3 regions of the Leptolyngbya sp. GGD genome follow, and region 1 is predicted to be linked to each of the others. Evidence: predicted binding sites of a transcription regulator. Region 1 holds the regulator's gene; each other region holds the start of a gene.

Region 1 (7,373 bases):
GGGTCGGTATCCCGATGAGGTTCGGAGCTTTTCGTTGTGGTTTCCTGGCTATTCCTTCAGGTAGGTATTGCTGCTGCGACTGACCAATTGGGTGCATCGAGTCGATTGACTGGGCTTGCGATTTTAGGCTCGATCGCTGCTCATTCTGCCCAAACTTAATCGCTGTTTTAGCGTGCTAATCTACGATCGCATTCAACAACACTTCTGCCAAACTCATATCTGCCATATCATCCATCGTCACCGTGTCGCAGATATCAAACTTTGCTCCCACACTTTGAAGCTGATCGTCGAGAACCTTCAAGAATTTTGTCGCACTGGCGTCTGATCCAACTTGAATAAAAGAAATGGCTAATTCTTCATCGCGTTCCATTTTCTGTGTCGCTTGCACGATCGCTTCAATCACGGCTCGACGATCGTCCGGCTCACCATCGGTAATGACTAAAATGGTTTCTCCAGTTTTGCTCTGCCCTGTGGCTTTGCGGCGAAAATAATCTTCGGTGGCATCCCGCAACACTGCTGCCAGATTGGTCGAGCCAACCGGATCGTTTTCCATAAAAATCTGTGCGACTTTGCTCGTCGTCACATTCTCGTACCGTCTGAATCGGCTAGAAAACGTATAAACCGTAATACCGTCGGGATCAAACTGTTCGCATTTGCGCGCCAGTGCCAGCGTTGATTCTTGGGCTGCTTCCCAACGACTGCCGCCCCCAATTTGATCATTGGTAGACATACTGCCACTTTTATCCAAAATCAAGGTGTAGTCTCGATTTTGCAAAGTTTCAAAATTGGGCACGGCACATCTCCTATCGTCTAATTGCTATCCAGCACTGGGCTTCGATCCCGTCATCCCCATAATTTCGTAGCCTGCATCGACGTAGATCACCTGACCCGTGATCCCGCTTGATAAGTCACTACAGAGAAATGCTGCGGTATTCCCGACTTCGATCTGCGTCACAGTTCGACGTAACGGCGCAACTTCTTCAACGTGGTGAATCATATCGAGAATGCCACCGACTGCCGAGGAAGCCAATGTCCGAATCGGACCTGCTGAAATCGCATTGACTCGAATATTGTTCTGCCCTAACTCATTTGCGAGGTAGCGCACGTTCATTTCCAATGCTGCCTTGGCAATTCCCATGACGTTATAGTTCGGGATGACTTTCACACCACCGAGGTAAGTCAGCGTCACGATACTACCGCCTTCGCTCATTAGAGGTTTTGCGGCTCCAGCTAGTTGCACCAGCGAGTAAGAACTGATATCCAACGCCAGCGAATAACCCGCGCGCGACGTTTTGGAGAAATCGCCGGATAAATCATCTTTGCTAGCAAATGCGAGACAGTGGATCAGAATATCCAACTTGCCCCATTTGTCTTTCACGGTATTGAATGCGCTCTCAATCTGTGCGTCATCTTGCACGTTCAAAGGCAAGAACAAACTGGGATTGAGCGGCTCGGTCAAGTCGGCAACTTTCTTTTCCGCTTTGCCGGTTGCATCCGGTAGATAGGTGATGCCAATATTTGCGCCTGCTTTGTGTAGCTGCTGAGCGATGCCCCATGCGATCGAGCGGTTGTTCGCGATTCCCGTTACAAGTGCGTTCTTTCCAGTCAGGTCTAGCATGGTCTTCTACCGTGTAAAGCATTTATGAGGATAGCAGAAAGGGATCCCTCTCGAACTGCTCTTCGCTGACGCGATCGTCCCAAGCTTGGCGGATCGAGAATCGAATTGCGTCATTTCTCAGTTCGGTTTTTCTGCCAGCGAATCCTCTCTGATTCTGGTTCGGAATCCTTCATGATTCCTTAATGCCTCGCCCTAGAATATTCGTGCTTTCACGGTATGATCTGTGGAAATTATTGGGTCTGCCCAGAAGATTCCAGTAGATCGACTCGAAATTGCGCCTTCTTCTTAGAGAATTTACTGAGTTTTCTGAAGATCAAAGCGAAATTGTAGTTTACGACACTAAAACAGATCATAGACTCAGTTTTAGTGGTCTAAAGTCATCGATTGCTTACATAGACTGTTAGACTTCCCAGCTTCACTCGATACGACAAGGAAAGAAATGGTAGTGACCAAGGATAAACCGCTTGCAGCGATGTTTCGTCAGATTGGAGGGGGAGCATATCCTCCTGTTGTAGAGACGTTTGAACGCGGTAAGACCATCTTCTTTCCGGGCGATCCGGCGGAGCGGGTCTACTTTCTCGTCAAGGGTGCGGTTAAACTCTCACGGGTGTACGAGGCAGGAGAAGAAATTACCGTCGCGCTGCTTCGAGAAAATAGTGTGTTCGGGGTGCTTTCTCTGATCACAGGACAACGTGCCGATCGCTTTTATCACGCAGTTGCCTTCACCCCTGTCGAATTGCTGTCTGTTCCGATCGAACAAGTTGAAAAAGCGCTCAAAGACAATCCCGAACTCTCGATGCTGATGCTGAAAGGCTTGTCGTCGAGAATCTTACAAACTGAAATGATGATCGAAACGCTGGCGCACCGAGATATGGGATCGCGTCTTGTTAGTTTCCTCCTGATTCTGTGTCGTGACTTTGGTGTGCCCTCACAAGAGGGGATCATGATTGATCTCAAACTGTCTCACCAAGCGATCGCTGAAGCAATCGGCTCGACTCGCGTCACAGTCACCCGCTTACTGGGCGATTTGCGTCAGGACAAAATGATCTCAATTCACAAGAAAAAAATAACCGTTCATAATCCGGTAACGCTTAGTCAACAATTTACCTAATTCGATTAGAATTCAGTCCTGAGTGACTCACGCGAATCATAGAGCGAGCAGTCATAATGAAAGGCAAAGTCTGAAAGTGCCCTTAGAGTGCAGTATGTCTAGGGGTTTGTGGGAGCGTCATGTCCGATGTCGGGCTAATTCTAATTTTGGTGGTGTTGGTGTTAGGAGGGGTGATCGCGACAGTCGGCGATCGCTTAGGAACGCGCGTGGGAAAAGCCCGCCTCAGCTTGTTCAATCTCCGTCCCAAACAAACAGCAGTTGTCGTGACGATTTTGACGGGCACGCTGATTTCTGCCTCTACGTTAGGCGTTTTACTGCTTGCCAGTCGCACCTTTCGAGAGATGGTGTTGAACTTCGGGCGAATTCAAGCCGATTTGCGGGCGACAAATCGTGACCTCGATAAAGTCACGGCTGATCTCAAAACCACAGATCAGCGAAAAGCTGAGGTTGAGAAAGATCTAGAGCAAGCGCGATCGGAACGTGCCCAAATTGAGGAATATCTCAAGCGCCTCAATGCCAATCTTCAAGTTTCAGTCGCTCGACAACGAGAAACCGATGCCCAACTTCGCAGGACAGAAGCGCAGCGAGATCTCACCCGCAATCAGCTAGAAACAGTTTCTCAGCAAGCACTTTCGCTCCGCAACGAAATCAATCAGCTGGAATCTGAGCAGCAGGCGTTAATTGAACAACGGGATCAGGTGAAAGCCCAAATTGCGGAACGAGATGCGCAAATTGCGGAACGAACTGCCCTGATTGAAAAGCGCGATCGCGAAATTAATGAGCGCGATCAAGTCATTGCTCAACGCGAAGCAGAATTGAAAACCCTGGAACAGCAGAGAGCTTTTCTCGTGGCAGCCGTTCAGCAGATTCAGCAAGATGTGGAACAGATTCGCCGAGGTGATCTGGCAATTTTTCGGACACAAGTGCTGTCTTCAGGCGTTGTGCGCGTCGTCGAACAAGGTGGAGCCAAAGCAGCGGTCGATCAATTACTGCAATTGGCAAATCAGACCGCGATCGAGTCGCTTCGCCTGGGGCAGAACAATCAGCAAATTGTGCAAATCCCGATTGCGGAAGTGCAAAACCTCATTCAGCAAATTCAAGATGGTAAAGATTATCTGGTGCGGGTGCAAGCCGGGGCAAATTATGTTCTCGGTGACGACCGAGGCGTTGTCGTGAATATGAGTGCGGTGCCGAATCAGGTTGTCTTTTTAGCAGGAGATACGATCGCGACTCAAACGCTGGAACCGTCTAAACTGTCCCCCCAGGATTTTCAGAAAACCTTACAAGACCTAATTGCAGCTTCTAATGCCCGTGCCCGTGTCGCAGGGGTGATGAATGACAGACTAGAGGTTGAGAAACTGTTGAGTCTGGGATCTTTTATCGATCAGCTTCGCCGCTATCCGAATTCGATTGAATTGCGGGCAGTTGCATCGGATGTGACTTACACAGCGGGACCGCTCAAAATAGAATTAGTAGCGGTGCAGGATGGGCAGGTTGTGCTGCGGGCATCGAATTAGCAATCTGTAGACAGAACAACGGCAAGAGGTGAGTATGGCGGAACAGCCCGTTATTCTGGGATTTGATCCAGGGCGACAAAAATGCGGAGTCGCAGTGATGGGAGTCGATCGCCGAATTTATTATCATCAAGTGATCTCGTCTGAAGAGACGATTTCGACGATCGCATCTCTGAGGAGTCAGTTTCCGATTTCGCTGTTGGTCATGGGTGATCAGACTTCTTCTAAAACCTGGCGACAGAAGTTAGAGACTGATCTTAGTGAGCCGATGCGAATTATCACCGTCGATGAGCGCAATAGTTCGCTAGAGGCGCGCGATCGCTATTGGCAAATGTATCCACCGAAAGGGCTAACGCGGCTGATTCCTGAAGGGATGAGAACGCCGCCGCGACCGATTGATGACATTGTGGCAATTTTGTTGATTGAGCGGTATTTGGGGCGGTTGGTGAGTGGAGGAGTAGGGGAGTAGGGAGTGGGGGAGTTCACAACTCCGCCCGAATCGTAAACGAATAATCCCCACCCGGTTCAAGCTGATAATCTTTCGCTTCCAAAAATCTCCCTAGCGGTTCCTTAATCAAGGCTCGTCCGAGCGAAGGCTGAATGTTCAGCAATCCGCGTCGAAAATGCCAGTGAAACTGCCACTCATATTCGTTTGCTCTGACCTCGCCTTCGATACTGCCCTGTTGCCAGGACTGGCGCAAAATGCGGACATGGGCAGTGGTTTCAGGGAGACGTTTGCTCATGATGCAGACTTCGACTCTACAGATTGATTGTTGTAAAGGCTCATGGCTTTTTCAACCCCTTGCTTGAGACTGAGTTCGACGGCGCTGACTGTGAGGTTTAAAACCTCGTCGATCGCACCTTTCTCATTCGGGGCAAAGGTTCCTAAGACATGAGATACCGCATCTTTCTCGTTCGATTTGGCGCTACCGATACCAATTCTTAGGCGAGGAAATTTCTGAGTTCCCAGATGAGCGATCGCGGATTTCATTCCATTTTGCCCACCAGCTGACCCGGATAACCGCAATCGTAGCCGACCGACTGGCAAATCCATGTCATCGTAAATGACCATCACCGCTTCGGGTGGAATTTTGTACCAATCGACGACCGCTCGAATCGCTTGACCGGAATTATTCATATAAGTCGTCGGTTTCAGCAAGCGAATCTTGCCGACCGGACTCATTCCTTCTCCAAACCAGCCTTGGAATTTTTTATGTTCGGACAGTCCAATCTGCCAGAGTTTTGCTAAGCGATCGATCGCCAGGAACCCGACATTATGACGAGTATTTTCGTATTTGCTGCCAGGGTTTCCTAGTCCAACGATCAGCTGCGGGGACGTTGCTTCAGAAGACATTAGGACTCTTTCTCGATCGGGGTGACAGCGACAGTCTCCTCAACCGTTTGAGGGTCTTCTGCCGGGGCGATTTTTGGTTTTTCTTCTAAAGTTGCTTCCATGGTCTGTGGAGCCGAGGCAGTCAGATTTTCTGCTTCGCGTTTGAATTCATTCTCAAATTCTTTAGAAGCGTCCTGGAAACTCCGGATCGCTTTACCCATACTGCGTCCAATTTCTGGCAGTTTTTTGGGACCAAAGACTAAGAGTGCCACGACGAGGATCAGTACCATTTCGGGTAAGCCGATGCCGAAGAAGTTCATATCGATCTCCTGATGTCAGTCAAGTAAAGGTGGAGTAGGGAGTGGGGATTCGATCTATTGTAGGGGTTCCCCTCAATCCCGCTCCTAAAAAAAAACCCGGAAAACTCCGGGAATGATTTTGCTAATTGCGTTTTTGGGTTTAGTTGCCCCAATCAACGTTAAAGCCATCGAGAAGCAATTCTTGGTTATAGATTTGCAGAATGATCAGCAGAAATACCAAGAAGAGTGCCATAAAGACTCCCATCAAAGGGGTGGTTCCCCATCCAGGTACAACTTTACCGTATTCAGAATTTAAAGGTTTTAGAATGTCTCCCAACCGAGTCCGCTGTGCCATGGCTCACCTTTATCGCTAAGTCTTGGAAAATGTTTAAACTCAATATATCAGCTTTGGGCGACGGCTTTCACAAGGGCTTCAAACAGAAGAATTGCAACTTTGCGCCGGGTGTAGGCGCGAGCCAATTTAATCTTGATGCCGCGCGGTCGTTCGTCGCTGCTGAGACTATAGCGATCGAGTGCGGTCTGGTAGATCTGGCGAATTTCGAGAATTCGGGGGTTTTGAGTTTTGCGGCGAACTTCGATTTGCGTAAACATCCACTGCCACAAGGCTTTACGGCAGAGCGATGAGCCGCCCGTGCGACGCTTTTTCAAGCTTGTGCCCGACTCTTCTCGCACTGGGGCAACACCGATCGCTTTTTGAAATCGCCTCAACGATAAATGTCTTGTGGTCGATTTGTCTGAATTTCTACCCTTACGAACCCGAACTTCAGGCTTGCCGAAATTTAGACTCAATCGTGCAAAATTTGGGCTGCTACTGTCTGAAATCGTCTAGAGAGCCAGAAAACGGCAAATCATTGCCGCACTTCTTTCGTGACCGTTCCCTTCGGTATCAAACCGATCATAAGGATGGACTACGATCGTTTTGCCATCCTTCAGTGCGATCGCAATCCGTCCCATCGGACCAAATTTTCCACCCCGTTTTTTCTGCACCGTCACCTCTGCAATTTGGTCTAGCGGATACTCAGTCGTCCGGGTTCTAATCCAATTCCGTCGTTTCAACGTTAATCGCTGAGTGTATCGGCTGATCTCCAGCGTCACTCGTTCTGCCCAAATCCCAAAGACTGCTGCCCCTGCCAAACAAAGCGTGAAACAAAAAAACGCGTACGATCGCTGATCTCTTTGGAATTTTATGCGCGATCGCTGAGCCTTCAGAAACTGCTGGATCTCCTCTTGCTGTGAGCGTTTGGGATAAACTTCTGCTTGTTCAATGATTCCTGTTGTCGTGACCAGTTGAATCTGATAACGCAGTGAACCCCTTCTTTCAGAACCGACCGTTTTTAGAGTCACATCTTTGATCTCTTCCAGTTGCCAACTCCGTTGACGTTTACTAATCCAATTGTGCTGAGTGATCGTACAGTGTCCCTGAGTTGGAAGTGCTAGGTTGCGATTGCACTCAAACGTTTCCCAGGTTAATGCGAGA
Region 2 (7,373 bases), on a different contig from region 1:
AGTTGCAGCATTCCAGAAGGGATAGTTGGGATAAGGTTGACCTCGAAGATCAGTAGCAACTAATAATAAATCTCCAGGTTGAGCATCAAAGCTAGTAATCACACGATTTGCGCGTCCCAGAATTGCGACAGATAATGCTGTATAAGAACTATGGCAGTTTGTGTGTCCGCCAACAATGGGGACATTGTAAGCCGCAGATGCAGCTCTCATTCCTTCCCAGATTGCATCTGTATTCTGCCCGGTTTTGCTCCAAATCGTATCGACAACCGCGATCGGAGTTCCTCCCATCGCATAGATATCACTCACATTCACCATGACTGCCGACCAGCCTGCAAACCAAGGCTCCTGCTCGACAAATTGCGGTAACATTCCCTCAGCCGCAAAGAGAAGATAGCCATCGCGATCGCGAATTGCTGCGCAATCATCCCCTAATCGAATTTTTGCATTGCTCCAGTCAGATTTCAACGCATTCGCCGCAGTTTGAATATCTTGCTTTTGCAGCAACCCCAAAGAGCGATGAAGTTGGTCAGCCAGAGATGACAGCATCAAGATGCCTCCCGAACCTCAAGAATTGGGCGCGGTTCAGTTCCGGGCGGATAGAAATCGAGGTCAGCTTCCATCAAATGGTGAGGTCGATCGCAGATCATCAGTTCTTTTTGCGATCGCCAATGTAATCTTTGAAAGAATCGCACATTTTGAAGCTGAACGGTGGCTAAGAATTGCTGACAGCCCCAAGTATTTGCAGTGGTAACTGCTTTGTAGATGAGACCTTTGCCAATCTGCCAGCCTTTTCGATAGTCTGGATGCGTGCCTAATCTGCCACCGTACCAGATGCCAGGTTCGATTTCGTAGATTCTCACAACACCGACAACTTGAGCCTGATCAACGGCAATAATCGGATAGGAAATTCGATCAAGTTCGTCTACATCATCTTCAAATAGCTGTTGTTCTTCTGTAAAAATTAATCGACGCAGATCGAAGTAAGCTTGAACTTCTCTCGCGGATTGAGCAAGTTTAAACTGATAGGACATAGGTTAGGATTCAAAATTCGACAGCTAAGACTCAAAATTTGATAGCTAGGAACTTGCGGTTAATAAAGTCCCTAAGCTCCGATTCTGCCTCGCCCTCGATTAAAATCGGGGCTAATAGAGAAAAGTCCACTGAAGGGACTGGAACACTCTCAGGCTGGCTGTTTTAGTCCCTTTAGTGGACTTCGTTTTGTTAACCCCGATTTTAATCGAGGGCGGAATCGCAACGCAGCGAAAAAATGTTTTCTGGTACACGATTAACAAACTATTCCCCTAAGACTCAAAATTGGATAAAGCAGAGCAAGCTCCACATTTTGCACAGCCTGCTTTCATCTCAGTTGCAGAGAAGTCTGATTGCTGGATCATTGCTCCAACTTGCTGATACAAAGCCAGCATAAAGTCACGATCTGGAGCAGCATGTCCTTCTAAAGGCGTGCCTGTAATCGGAACAAACGGCACAACAAAAGGATAAACACCGAGACGAATTAAGCGATCGCACATTTCAATCAAAGTCTCTAAGCTATCACCGAGTCCTGCAAGCAAGTAAGTGCTAACTTGACCCCGACCAAACACTTTAACAGATGCCTCAAAAGCTTTGTAATAGTAATCTAGTGGCACAGAAGCTTTGCCCGGCATGATTTTTGCTCGCACTTCTGGATCAGCCGCTTCTAAGTGCATTCCTAAGCTATCCACTCCAGCCGTTTTCATCCGATCGAACCAAGCAAAATCATCCGGTGGCTCACATTGAGCTTGAATGGGAAGATTTACTTTTGCTTTGATAGCGGCTGCACATTCTGTCAGGTAAGCTGAACCGCGATCGCTCGTATTTGGTGTTCCGGTCGTCATCACCATGTGTTTCACGTGATCGAGCCGAACTGCCGCTTCTGCAACTTCTGCAAGTTGCGCTGGCGTTTTACGAGCAATAGTTTTCCCTGTCGCTAAAGATTGCCCGATCGCGCAAAACTGACAAGCTGTAGCCGCATCGCTGTATCGCATACAGGTCTGCAAAACTGTGGTTGCAAGGACATCATGACTATGAAGTAACGCAATCTTCCAGTAAGGAATCCCGTCTTCTGTGGTGAAGTTGTAGAACTTGGGTTGCTTAGGAAAACTAATCGGGGCGATCGCTTCTCCATTTAGTTCTAAAACTTGAGCCGTTTGATTAGTGCTATAGGGAGAACTTGCAGCAGGTGTATTGTAAATCGGAACCATAATGGTTGTTCCTTCGATCGTCACTGCTTTGTGATCTGAAGGTCCTGCTCCACCTTGTCGCCCTGATGCACCGATTTGAGAGTCAATCAGCTTCAATCCATGTGATTGTAAGTCCGTAATGAGTTGTTGCTTATTCATTGAGGTTAGGGATTAAAAACTGTTCTGCTGGCTGCACTTCGAGCGACTCCTTTAGCACCGTTTGAGTATCAAAATTTGCCTGCAACTGAAGGAGATCAGGACGAGCATAATGCCCCACAGAATCCATCATACGCTTGCGCTTCGTAATCAGCGAGAAATCGAGATCCGCGATCGCAATTCCTTCTCCTTCTAAAATCGGTGGACAAAGATGATTACCTTCGGGACTAATAATTGCGGTATTACAACCACCTGTTAGAACCTTCTGAAGCTTCTCATCGCTCGTAATTTGTGCAACTTGCTCAGGCGAGAGCCAACCTGTCGCATTCACAACAAAGCAGCCTGCTTCTAAAGCATGATGGCGAATGGTAACTTCGATTTGATCCGTAAAAATTTGCCCAACCATTGAGCCTGGAAACTGTGAACAGTGAATTTGCTCATGCTGTGCCATCAAAGCATAGCGCGCGAGTGGATTGTAATGCTCCCAACAGGCAAGCACTCCAAGCTTCCCGATCGCAGTGTCGATCGCTTTTAGTCCCGCACCGTCTCCCTGTCCCCAAACCATGCGCTCATGGTAAGTTGGCGTAATTTTGCGGCGCTTCAAAACCAAGGTTCCATTCGCATCAAAAACAAGCTGAGTGTTATAGAGCGATCCGTTGTCTCGCTCGTTCACTCCCACAACGACAACGACACCATACGATCGAGCAGCACGAGCGATCGCATCTGTGACTGGACTAGGAACAATCACAGCTTCTTCGTACAGCCGCATGTGTTCTTTGCCCATTAGCACTGGAGGCTGAATGAACGAGAAGTAAGGATAGTACGGAATAAAGGTTTCTGGAAAGACAACGAGCTGCGCGCCTGATTTGGCAGCGGACGCGATCGCGTCTAAAACCTTCTCGGTTGTCCCATCACGGCTAAACAGGACTGGACTAATTTGTACGGCTGCCGCTCGAACAATGTGAGCATCTGTCATTGTGGGAGAGGTAAGTGAAAATTAGACTTGCAATCGGAGATTTTCGGAGCTTTTAAAGTGTCCAGGTATCGAGGATAAATGCACCATCTTTGCGATGCATCAGAACGAGATCCAAGACATCTAATGGATTGATCGGTCGAATTCCAGGAATTAAAGAAGGTTCACCATGACCATAGAGCGCTTGCAATGCAAAGCGACAGGCATAAACTTTGCCGCCTTCTGCCATGAATTTGCTCAGTTGATCATTGAAGTTCTGGTGTCCTGGAAAAGCAGAATCTCCGAGTTTCGGGAAGCCGCGTTGTACCCCCAAAGTTACACCAGGTCCATAGAGCAAAATCGAAGTTTCAAAGCCTTTTCTGAGTAATCGGGTAGCTTGAAGCAAGTTCACAAATCCGATCGAGCCTTCAAAAGCAACGGTGTGAAACGTGACTAAAGCTTTCTCGCCAGGTTCCGCTTTGACATCTGGAAAAACTTTTTCTTCGTAGTCTACAAAGAAATCGCCAGTTTGATGTGCGGGAGCTGTAACCTCTGGCATAGCGATCTCCTTAAATTTGATAGATGAGCTTGCTGCAAGATTAGTGGGGATTGGTTACTAACTTTTGTAGTGCTGGCTACTAGAACTAGAACACTGATCATAAAACTAGGGAGCTTGATCGAAGGGTTACACAGCTAGCAAAACCCAAAAACTGACCTATCTAAATCAACAGGTCATGATCCGAGTAAAAACTCATTCACAACACTCCAAGCACTATCTTGTGAGACTTTCTTTCTTGCAGCAATATAATCTGCAAGATACTGAGCATCTCTTGCAATGCCTGAAAATCGTCCAGAACCCCAGGTATAGAGCCAAGGTAAGCCGAGGAAGTACAAGCCCCAAATCTGCGTTACGCCGCGCTCGTGCCCAGGATAGCCTTTGCCATCAAACACTGGAACTTCCACCCAGCGAAAATCAGATTGATATCCGGTACACCACACGATCGCTTCAATGTCAGCAGCATTCAGCGTTAACTCTTCTGAGTCTGGCTCCCATACAGGTTGGTAAGGTGGCTCGATTGGAGCATCAATCTGGTTTTTTTCAATGAATTGATCGACGGTTCGCTTAATACTTTCGGCAACTGCATCGGCATGATCTAGGTTCTGTTTGAGATTGTTCTCAAACTCGATCGTGCTGCCATTGACATCTTTCAATCTGCCATAGAGCTTCATTCCTTCTCGGGCAAAGTGCCGCAAGTCAATTTCTCGTCCGCCATCGCGACCTGTGACATAGTGATTTGCTTTACTTCTGACCGATTCTTTTTGAGGATGATCGTCGATCGAGAGATCGTAGTACCCCATCTGATCTAACCAATCCACGATATCTTTACCGCGATACAGCCGAGGCGATCGCGGAGCACTTCCGACAGCAAGATGAACTTTTTTACCTGCAAGATGCAAATCTTCAGCAATTTGACAGCCGGATTGTCCAGTTCCTACGACCAGAATTTGATCGGGTAGGAAGTCTGGACTTTTGTATTCAGACGCATGGAGTTGGACGATCGCTGACGGAAATCGTTCAGAAAGACGTGGAATTTTCGGTTGATGGTAGCTTCCTGCGGCGATGACAACTTGATCAGCTGTGTAATTGCTAGCCGAAGTGGTTAGCTCAAATCGATCGTCATTTTTGATAATCTTCAAGACTTCAACACCTTCTCGAATCGGTGGATCGAACGAAGCAGCATAGCTCTTGATGTAATCCACGATCGCATCTTTTTGCATAAATCCGCGCGGATCGTCGCCTGAGTAGGGAAAGCCTGGGAGCTGACATTGCCAGTTTGGAGTCACTAAGCAGAAAGTATCCCAGCGTTTGGCTTGCCACGCATGAGCGATCTTATGTTTCTCGAAAATCAGATGCTCAATATTCTTCTGCTTCAGGCAATAGCTCATCGATAAGCCTGATTGCCCTCCGCCAACAATAATGACTGGATAATGGCTTTGCATTGAAAACTCCACGATCGCATTTTTAGGCAGCGTAAAGCGCGATCGTAGAGGAGCGTTGTAGTTTTCACTACCGGAAGGATGAGTCTAGCTGTAAAGAGAGTCAGCGCGATCGCACATCACGTCTCCCTCTCATTATCGATAGCTCATCAGATTTTACGCATCGGATTCATGAACTTGAGCATCAACGATTCTCGATTCACCGCTAAACCGCGTAGCCAAAATCATCGGCTAAAGTCGCCGCTTCTAAAAATTCAACTAGCCACTCTTTCACCTGATAGGTCGCTCGACAGTCATCTTCGTTGTACATCACGATCGAGTCTAAATAACTGCGATCGCTCGTTGCTAACCATTGAGCATACCAATAGATCGACTGTGCCCCATTTGCCGTCGAATCACGCCAATCAAACCCAACCCATCGCGCAATATGTTTCAGCGCATAGCTCTCAACCGGAAGCGTCACGGTCTGTGTGACGTAGTCATGCAAATCGATGAATCGCGTCAGCAGCGGTTTAACCAACTCATCAGGAGTCTCAAAGACTTTACCCAATCGCTCCATCGTCTGTACTTCATAGGGGCAAAAATGAAAAATGGGCGCATTCGGATACGCCCACATTAAATCCAACAATTTTTGCCACACTATCGCTTCTTCTTCTGGTTTCTCTGCAAGCAGGGGATGGAACGTTTCCGTCTGCTGGAGACGATCGACGACCAACACGCCATGCAAGTACACCAGATTCAAACTCGGCTCAGCTTCGATATCAAAATAAAGTTCGATCGCAGCCGTAGGAATCGTTGGCATCACAAACGGTCGTTTTCCTACCGTATGCGCGGCTAAACTTTCACCTAAGAGCGCCACATTCTGCAAAGTTGCTCGCGCTTGTCTGACCAACTTGCGCGCCGTCTCGCTGCCAAATCCAGGTAACGGTTCTAACTGATTTGCAGGAATTTCAGCTAGGGCTTCTAAGGTCGTAATATTTAACGCTTGTAATTGGGCATAACGCGATTGAGTCACACCGGGAAGCAGCGATAAATGATTGTCGGATTTGGCGATCGCATAACAATGACTGAACCAATGGCATAAACTACATCGACTGCGAGAAATAAACACTTCCGGTTCTTCTTCGCCTGTCACCGCTTCAATACAACTGGTCAGAATCGTTTCCATTCGCGGAATGATTTCCCACAAATCCACCGCAAACGCGCCCCGTTCTTTCAAAATCAACCAAGCTTCCTCGACCCAAGCTCCTTGCACCGCAGCCAGCACCTTCACAAAGTACGCCACGATAATTTGATATTCCTGCTTCGGACGCTTGCTGAGTTTGATCTCAGTCGGAACATAAATCCAATCGCCAAAAATGGATTGTCCCGGTCGTTTGACTAATAAATCTGGATTGGCAACGAGCGTTACATTTCCTTCTTCTGCTAACAGAATCGGCTGATAAATTCTTTCTACACCCGCCCGCATCAACTTCAAGGTTTCTTCCGCACCTTTTTGCCAATCTCCACTTTTATAAGTCGGTTGGCGATGTTCTTGATCTTCGGTTGCGAGGACTTGTCGGCGATTTTCTGCACTGTCTTGAATCAGTTTCAGCAGATAATCATTGGGCGGATCTTTTTGCTCAGCATCTCCATATCGATCGAGGAATGCTCGACGACTACAGCGTTGATAATTGAGCAGGAGATCAGCAGTAATAAACATGCCTATAAATTAACAAAAATTAGGCGGTCTGCGGGATCGTGTCTTCATCGTCAGATTACGCTCGATCGTCTTTCTCAATCACAATTTCTTAACAATTAGACATAGATCTAACTTATTCTAACAATCTGACTTTAAGCGGAAACTAAATGTAAATTAAGCTACGTTTTTTCAAAATGTCGGTTTTTCGTAAAAAAGAGATGCCCAGCTCAGGCATCTCTTGATCAAGTTGAAGTGAAAATTAAGAGCGACTATGCACGGTCAACAACATCTTTCGCTGCGTCTTTCACATCTTCTTTAGCGTTGCGCGCGCCAGCTTCGGCTTGTTTCGCTTTGCCTTCCATCTTGT
Region 3 (7,373 bases), on a different contig from region 1:
GCTGCAACCCGCGACGACATCAGCAAGATTACGAAAGCAAAAAGTTTGATCGAGTCCGGCGGGATACAGAATTTTCAAGAAGCAATCAAACTGCTGGCTAGCATCAACAATAAGAGCTATGTCTACCAAGGTGCGCAGGAAACCCTAGTCGATGCTGGGAAGAAGATGTTGGCGTTAGCTGATGCAGCACTCGATCGTAGAGACACAACGGCTGCATTAGACATTATTCGGCAGATTCCAGAAGCTGCAAATTTGAAGCAAGAGATCGAAGACTACGAAACATTAGCAAGTGCGATCAATCGAATCGGCAATGGGTTGCCCGAAGACTATGATGCCGCGACCGCCCAAGCGCAGAAAATTGGTGCAGATCGTCCGACTTTTGGAAAAGCGCAGCGGTTAATTGCGCGTTGGCAAGCAGAAAAAGGAGATATGGCGCAATTGAATCGAGCACAGCAGCTTGCGCAATCCAACCGACCTGAAGATTTGCAAGCGGCGATTGACGCTGCATCTCAGGTTTCTAGTTCTAATCCGAAGTCTCGGGAAGCTCGCCAGTTGATCCAGCGAATTACCAGCGAGATGCAAGATCAAGAGGATCGTCCCCTCATTCAGCAAGCAGAGCAGATTGCGAGTCGAGGCGATGCAGGATCGTTGCAACAAGCGATCGATTTGCTGGGTCGCATTTCTTCCCGGCGATCGCTCGGTGCAGAAGCAGCCGATAAACGCGGTCAGTATGCTCAGCAACTTCAAGCCATTCGCGATCGCGAACAGGAGTTGGCTCAACCTGTGTCTAGTCCTGTCCCTGATTCAGCAACTCCGCTACAGGGTGGGGATGCTGTACTCACGTTGCAGAAAGCAAGAGCGGCGGCGAATGGTGGTACGGTTGATTCGGTCACAGAAGGAATTCAGATTGCAGATACTGTACCCATAGCTAGCCCACTCCGCCCAGAAGCTCAGACGTTGATGAATGATCTGAGTCAGCAATTGCTGCAAACGGCAATGTCACAAGCGAGTGTAGATCCGGTGGGCGCGATCGCGATCGCTCAAAGAATTCCACTCGGCACGAATGCTTACGACCAGGCACAGTCGTTGATTCCTTTATGGCAACGCAGCTTAAGAAGATAGCCTGTTCTAAGATGTGAGAGTCTGACTTTGCAGGATGAAAAGATGAAGGAGCATTTTGCAGGATGATGGAAGAATACTCCCTGCTCTCTATCTCCCGCACTGCTTTGGGATTTCGATATGTCTGAATTTTGGAATACGGTTCTCTCTTTTGCTCAGCAAATCACCACAGAAGTTGGTGAACAATTGCTCAAGGATTTTGGACAAGCTCAGGCAGCCGAAAAAGCCGATGGCAGTTTGGTGACACAATCGGATCAATGGGCGGATGAACGGATTCGGAGCGCGATCGCTCAAGCTTTTCCTGATCACGGGGTTTTGAGTGAAGAAGTCGAGCATATTTTTCCCGATCGAGAATGGTGCTGGATTATTGATCCAGTCGATGGCACAACGAATTTTGCACGAGGATTGCCGCTATGGGGAATCTCGATCGGATTGCTTTATCAGGGCACTCCGGTTTTTGGATTGGTACATTTGCCCCCATTGGGGCAGTCTTTTTATGGATATTGGCAGGGTGAATCAGGGCTAGAGATGCCGTCGGGGGCTTTTCTCAATGGCAAACCGATTCGATCGAGCCAAGAAGCTTTAACGAAAAATCACTTTTTTAATCTCTGTGCAAGAAGTACTTCGGTTTTGCAGCAGCCGTTTCCTGCGAAAATTCGGATGTTGGGAGTAGCGACTTACAATTTGCTGACCGTTGCGGCGGGGTCAACAATGGGCGGAGTTGAGGCGACTCCAAAAATTTGGGATATTGCAGCAGTTTGGGCGATCGTGCAAGCATCAGGAGCCGTTTGGTATCCCCTAGAGTTAACCCCGATTTTTCCGTTAGAGGTTGGGGAAGATTATGGAGCACGATCGTATCCCACGTTAGTCGTGAGTCGCAAAGAGTTGATCGAGGTTTTTGAGCCGTTGGTTCGGGCGATCGGTAAATTTAAATAGCGGTGATTTGAACAATCTACAAGCCTTCAACGCTTCATGGTTCTTTCAATGATTGGATGGTGAACTCAGAAGTCTTGAAGTTTTCGGACTAATTTGACTGAATAACAGTCACGATCGACGTTCCAATCCCCAATTTCAAATAGCTCTGAGCATTGCCATGATTCATCGCAATTTCAACCCAACCGTGACTTCCAATCAGTCCGATGATCTCGCCAACTTTCGCATCGGCATAGGTTGTATGACCTGCATAAATCGATTGATGAATCTGAACTGACCAAGAGCAATTGAAAAACCTTTCCCCCGGAATATTGGTGATCAAATTGCCGAAATGATCGATCGCCTGAATTACTCCTTGAATGCCGTTCTCGGTTGCGATCGCATCAGGAATTGGCAATTTGATGATCGAATTCAAATCAATTTCATCCCCTAACTCTTTCAAGGGAACGCCACTTGCAAGGTGTGCTCCAACCGGGGCAAAGATATCGCGCCCGTGGAATGTTGCGCTGGGAGTTTGCGATCGCCAATATTTTCGATTCGTTAACTCGACCGCTGCCACTGCATGTTCTAAGATGCCGCTCACCAAACCATTATCTGGCGCAACCACAAATCCAGCTTTCAGCTGCACTGCGATCGCTCTGCGCGAACTGCCTACGCTTGGATCAACCACGACAACATGAACTGTTCCGTCCGGAAAATACGGATAGGCAGTCATAAGTTGAAAACGGGCAGAAGTAATATCTTGCGGAGGAATTTTATGCGTAAGGTCGATAGTTTGCAGCCTTGGATTAATTTGAGCGATCGTACCTTTCATCACTCCGACATAAGCATCACTTAATCCAAAGTCTGTCATCAGGGTAACAATCATCTGTTTTGTCAAAAAACTACATCTTAAGTATGAATTTTTAGTAGCATAAGCTACCGTTTTAATTTGCCAATGCTAATATCAAATCATGGTGATAAGAAAAACTAACCTCTAGGAACCCTACATATGAATAGAAATCGTCTTCACGCAGCCGAAGTTACCCGCGTTCACCGCGAAAACTTACAACGAAATCTACAACGCCGCATGGAAGCAGCAAGAGCACGTGGCGATCAAGCTCTGCTGCGGATGTTGGAAGCAGAAGCAAGTTATCTGAGATAAAGTGTCTCCCTCATCTCTCATTGTAGGATCTCAAATATGCGCGGCTAAGCCGCGCTTTTTTAATGGTGAATTTTGGATTGAGGAAGGACGGCTTCAGCAATCGTCCTGTCCCTATCAATTCTGCAATTCAAAATCCACCTTAATATAAGAGAACTCAATTCAACTGATCGTGAGATCTGGGCTTGGGTTTCGCTGAACTCGCAGAAATTTTAGAATTGCACGTTGAGCAGAGCCGCAACCTGGCTGATGATTCATCTCGGACGACGCGTGCCGAAGTCGAGCGTAAACCATACAGAGTCAAGCAGTGAGATGTATTCATCTGCCGATAAATGTCCGGAGTGGCAACACGCCTCTAAAGCTTGTGCGATCGCATTAAAGAGCGATTCAGTCAGTTCTAATTCGTTCGGTTCATTCATTGCGGGAATACCACCTTGGATTTGCCAATGGAAAAATGAGGGGGCGATGTCAAGGGAGCATTTCCTGAGTATAAGCAATTTCACGGGGAACGCCTTCAAATAGTTCCCGCTTTACAAAAAATTTAAGAGGAATTACGGGTTTGGTGATTGCTGATAATCTCCCGATTTTCCTCCCGTTTTGCTCAGCAAGCAAATTTGTTCGATCGTAATGGATTTCTCGAGCGCTTTCGCCATGTCATAGAGCGTCAAAGCCGCAATAGAGGCTGCTGTCAAAGCCTCCATTTCAACGCCCGTCTCTGCTTTGATTTTCACAGTGGCTTGAATCTCAAATCCGGGAAGTTCGGGCACGGCAATAATATTGACTTCGACTTTTTGAATCGGGAGTGGGTGACACAATGGAATTAAATTGGATGTTTGCTTCGCTGCCATGATTCCGGCGATTCGGGCTGTGCCTAGAACATCCCCTTTCGGACTATTACCCGACTCGATCGCCAGTAAAGTTTCGGGCTTCATCCGCACCCGCGCGATCGCTGTTGCTTGTCTTATCGTTGCAGATTTAGCTGATACATCAACCATCTGCGCTTGTCCTTGAGCATCAAGATGAGAAAGTGTTGAGGAATTTTCAGAATTTTTTGTCATTTGGAGCAGATTGTTGTATATTGAATAAGTGCTGACAAGGGCTTGTAGCTCAGTGGACTAGAGCACGTGGCTACGGACCACGGTGTCGGGGGTTCGAATCCCTCCTAGCCCGTTTAATATTTTAGGGGTGTTGATGAGACACCCCTTTAATGTTTTAAAGGCAATTTTCCTGTTCCACACTATTTTATTTTCTGACTTATACTTTTTATCCAAAATCCAAAATAAAAACCCCTAACTGCTGTGAGGGGTTTTCAACGATCGCTGTTGCGACAATTACTGCGCGACACGACCTGGTTCAACATAAGCAGCCCGCGGTCTGCGAGTGCCGGTTGCTGCGCCTGCAAGAGATGCAGCTAAGCCCAAAAGTGAACCAATCACAAATGACCAACCTGCGGTTGCAGTCGTACCTGCGATATTTCGGGCATCTTGAGCGCTGATATTGGGCGCTGCATTCGGATCGACATTCGGCACTCCAGTTTGAGGCAAAGCCGCCCCTGCAACATTTGCCGCTGTTGTAGCTGCTAAGCCAAACGCGCCTGATACACCACTCGCTAAAAGAAAAGCACTCAACGCTAGGGTCGTTGCCCAAAGAATTGCCCCATTCAGCAAAGCCGTACTTCGGGTCATCGGACCGCAAGCCCGTGCCATAATCCAGCTTCCAATAAACAGAGAAATCAGTAAGCTAATCGTTGCCCAGATGCCAACTGCTGTACCAACTCCACCTGCGTCAGAGCGGGGTGCGCCCGAATTTGCGATCGAGGTTGCCCCAATTGCTGCACCCAGTGCACTCAAAATCAACTGCGAAACTAGCGCGACAAATAAGCCAGCGAGAATCGGACCCCAACGAACCCGATCATGATAATCAGCTGCTACAGGAATGACAGCCGCTTCAGTTACAGGACGATTAGTATATGCCATTGTAAATTTGCTCCTCGAACAAAATAGTCATTTGCAAAGAAATTACGCTTGCCTAAGACTATATGGGCTGCTCAATGGAAATCACTCTATCGAGAGTGAGATGACCTTGATCCATCATTAGAAAGAAATTCTGCGGGATCAGCAAATTTTTACGGTAGTCCACACTGCAGTGATCAGAAAAAAAACGCCAGATTGAACAAGATTAATCGTCTCAGTATTCATCTCGATACCCTATTACAGCAGGTGTAGCTAGAGTTTTGCCTACTGCTGAAGTTCTACCTGTCTAGGGTGGATGTTCTTGTGCAAATCTGCATTTGTAGCTTGTAGTCCTTTTCCTATCAGTCTTTGAATACCATCAAGAGGGTGTTTCACGCATTTATCGCGTACTCGATGTCAGCTGTGACAATCGCAAGGTATGATCCGATCACTAGATTTTTAAGCACATCTGGTGTAGGTAAGATCATAGAATTTATCCAGGTGAAGACTGCCCTTTGATAGAAGTGCTCGCAAATAATTGCAATGTTTCATCGAACATCTGAACACGCTAGTTTCTGATCGACTTGACGTTCCTCGTAATTGTTTTATAGATTCTCGTATGCTCACAATGACTCGAATTCGTCGATCAATATTGCCACTGACTGTCTTGCTTTGGGCAGGATTGATGCCTTCGTTGGCGTTTGCCCAGTCTCAAGATACTGAACTCGATAAGCTCCTCGAACAAGGGCGAGAGTTAGTCGATCAAAAGAAGTGGACTGAGGCGATCGATGCCTTTCAGCGAGCTTCGTCGATCGATAATCGTAATGCTCGAATCTTTTCTGGCATGGGTTACATTTACGCTCAGCAAGGAAAGTTTCAGGAAGCCGCAGATGCTTATCAGCAGGCAATTACGCTAGAACCTGCAAATGCAGATTTTGTTTATGCATTGGGATTTAGCCTGGCGAATTTGGGCAATGATAGTGCGGCGGCAACTGCTTATCGTCGGGCGACAGAATTAGACGCTCGCAATGTCAACGCGTTTTTGGGTTTGGGAACGGTACTCGCACGTCAGGGGAATTTGTCGCAAGCTTTGGCAGCCTATCAGCAGGCTATAAGGCTCAATAGCCGAAATGTAGATGCACAAGAATCAATGGGGCTAATCCAGATTCAACAAGGGCAGATTGATCAAGGAATCGCTACACTTCAAAGGGCAGCTCAGCTTGACCCAAGACGAACCAGTACTCAAATTGGTATAGGGATTGCTTTGTTAAGTAAGGGAGATTCGACGGCTGCTTTGACTGCATTCAATCGGGCAGTCAGATTAGATCCAAATAATTCAAAGCTGCATCTTCAAATCGGCAAGATTCTTCGGGAAGTCGGGAATAATGCAGCAGCTTTAGCCGCGTTTCAGCGATCGGTCAATTTGGATCCAAATTCTGTTGAAGCACAATTTGCTCTAGCAGAAACAGCTTTAGAACAGAAAGAAACGATGCGGTCGATTATGGTATTTCGAGAAGTCATCAAGCTAGATCCAAATAATGCCAGTGCCTATTTCCAGTTAGGCACTGCGTTGAAGGCGCGTGATTTTCCAAGAGACGCGATCGAGGCATTTGAACGCGCTAAAACACTGTTTGAGGAGCAGGGCAAAGCAGAAGATGCGAAACGTGCAGAAGATGCAATCGAGCAAACAAGACGATCTTAAATGAATGCACGATTGGGCTGCTCGATCGTGCTGGATCAATCACAGCAAGCAACCGGAAGAATGCGTCTCGGCTCCGCTCAACCTATAACTCTAAGAGCGTCGCGGATTGAGTAAAGCCGAAACTAAATCTCACAACGGTTCTAACGAATTTTACTGTCCTCGATTTCGATTTGAGTCGGGGGCAATTTTGGTTCTGAAGATTTGGGGGCTTTGCGAGATTCACTCGCATCCTTCACCATATCCGTTGCCTGTTTGAGAAGATCTTTCAGCAACTGCTTGACTTGCCGTTCCTTCTGAGCCAAAGCTATTCCTGCCTCTCCCATTTTTTGGTCTAGCTGAGCCATCTTCTGATCAGCTTGAGTCTTTGCAGCTTCAGCTTGCGGGCGTGCTTTGTCGTACCACTCTCTCGCTTCATCGAGATGAGCTTGTGCCCGATCGTGATAATCTTCTGTCCGCGCTGCCAAGTTTGCTCTGAGAATTGCCAATTGCGCTTGAACCTGAGCATATCGTCTCTTCAACAAAGTCG

The links. Region 1 encodes NtcA, which controls nitrogen genes in cyanobacteria. Its sites were predicted from a motif close to TTTGTANNNNNNNNTACAAA; they were not measured.
Region 2: OU814_RS19065 (MSMEG_0572/Sll0783 family nitrogen starvation response protein) is a predicted target of NtcA. The motif match lies at 3,950-3,969, and genes of this name have one in related genera.
Region 3: OU814_RS22505 (SAM hydrolase/SAM-dependent halogenase family protein) is a predicted target of NtcA. The motif match lies at 2,958-2,977, and genes of this name have one in related genera.

What each region holds. Positions count from the first base shown of each region.
Region 1 is NZ_JAPQKE010000001.1:653,978-661,350, reverse strand. Features, by position in the region: gene OU814_RS03155 (hypothetical protein) at 37-159, shown strand; gene OU814_RS03150 (vWA domain-containing protein) at 176-793, opposite strand; gene fabI (enoyl-ACP reductase FabI) at 818-1,618, opposite strand; gene ntcA (global nitrogen regulator NtcA) at 2,058-2,729, shown strand; gene OU814_RS03135 (DUF3084 domain-containing protein) at 2,849-4,246, shown strand; gene OU814_RS03130 (resolvase) at 4,281-4,712, shown strand; gene OU814_RS03125 (DUF3146 family protein) at 4,726-4,986, opposite strand; gene pth (aminoacyl-tRNA hydrolase) at 4,983-5,597, opposite strand; gene OU814_RS03115 (TatA/E family twin arginine-targeting protein translocase) at 5,597-5,896, opposite strand; gene psbH (photosystem II reaction center phosphoprotein PsbH) at 6,036-6,230, opposite strand; gene OU814_RS03105 (transposase) at 6,278-6,604, opposite strand; gene OU814_RS03100 (hypothetical protein) at 6,722-7,373, opposite strand, start outside.
Region 2 is NZ_JAPQKE010000003.1:844,741-852,113, reverse strand. Features, by position in the region: gene OU814_RS19085 (sll0787 family AIR synthase-like protein) at 1-546, opposite strand, end outside; gene OU814_RS19080 (MSMEG_0567/Sll0786 family nitrogen starvation N-acetyltransferase) at 546-1,031, opposite strand; gene OU814_RS19075 (MSMEG_0568 family radical SAM protein) at 1,302-2,378, opposite strand; gene OU814_RS19070 (Nit6803 family nitrilase) at 2,371-3,351, opposite strand; gene OU814_RS19065 (MSMEG_0572/Sll0783 family nitrogen starvation response protein) at 3,404-3,886, opposite strand; gene OU814_RS19060 (MSMEG_0569 family flavin-dependent oxidoreductase) at 4,060-5,328, opposite strand; gene OU814_RS19055 (TM0106 family RecB-like putative nuclease) at 5,531-7,027, opposite strand; gene OU814_RS19050 (CsbD family protein) at 7,276-7,373, opposite strand, start outside.
Region 3 is NZ_JAPQKE010000005.1:138,807-146,179, reverse strand. Features, by position in the region: gene OU814_RS22515 (hypothetical protein) at 1-1,122, shown strand, start outside; gene OU814_RS22510 (inositol monophosphatase family protein) at 1,240-2,055, shown strand; gene OU814_RS22505 (SAM hydrolase/SAM-dependent halogenase family protein) at 2,144-2,920, opposite strand; gene pirA (arginine synthesis PII-interacting regulator PirA) at 3,044-3,196, shown strand; gene OU814_RS22495 (hypothetical protein) at 3,448-3,612, opposite strand; gene moaC (cyclic pyranopterin monophosphate synthase MoaC) at 3,745-4,251, opposite strand; tRNA gene OU814_RS22485 (tRNA-Arg) at 4,290-4,363, shown strand; gene OU814_RS22480 (hypothetical protein) at 4,525-5,169, opposite strand; gene OU814_RS22475 (tetratricopeptide repeat protein) at 5,774-6,847, shown strand; gene OU814_RS22470 (hypothetical protein) at 6,988-7,373, opposite strand, start outside.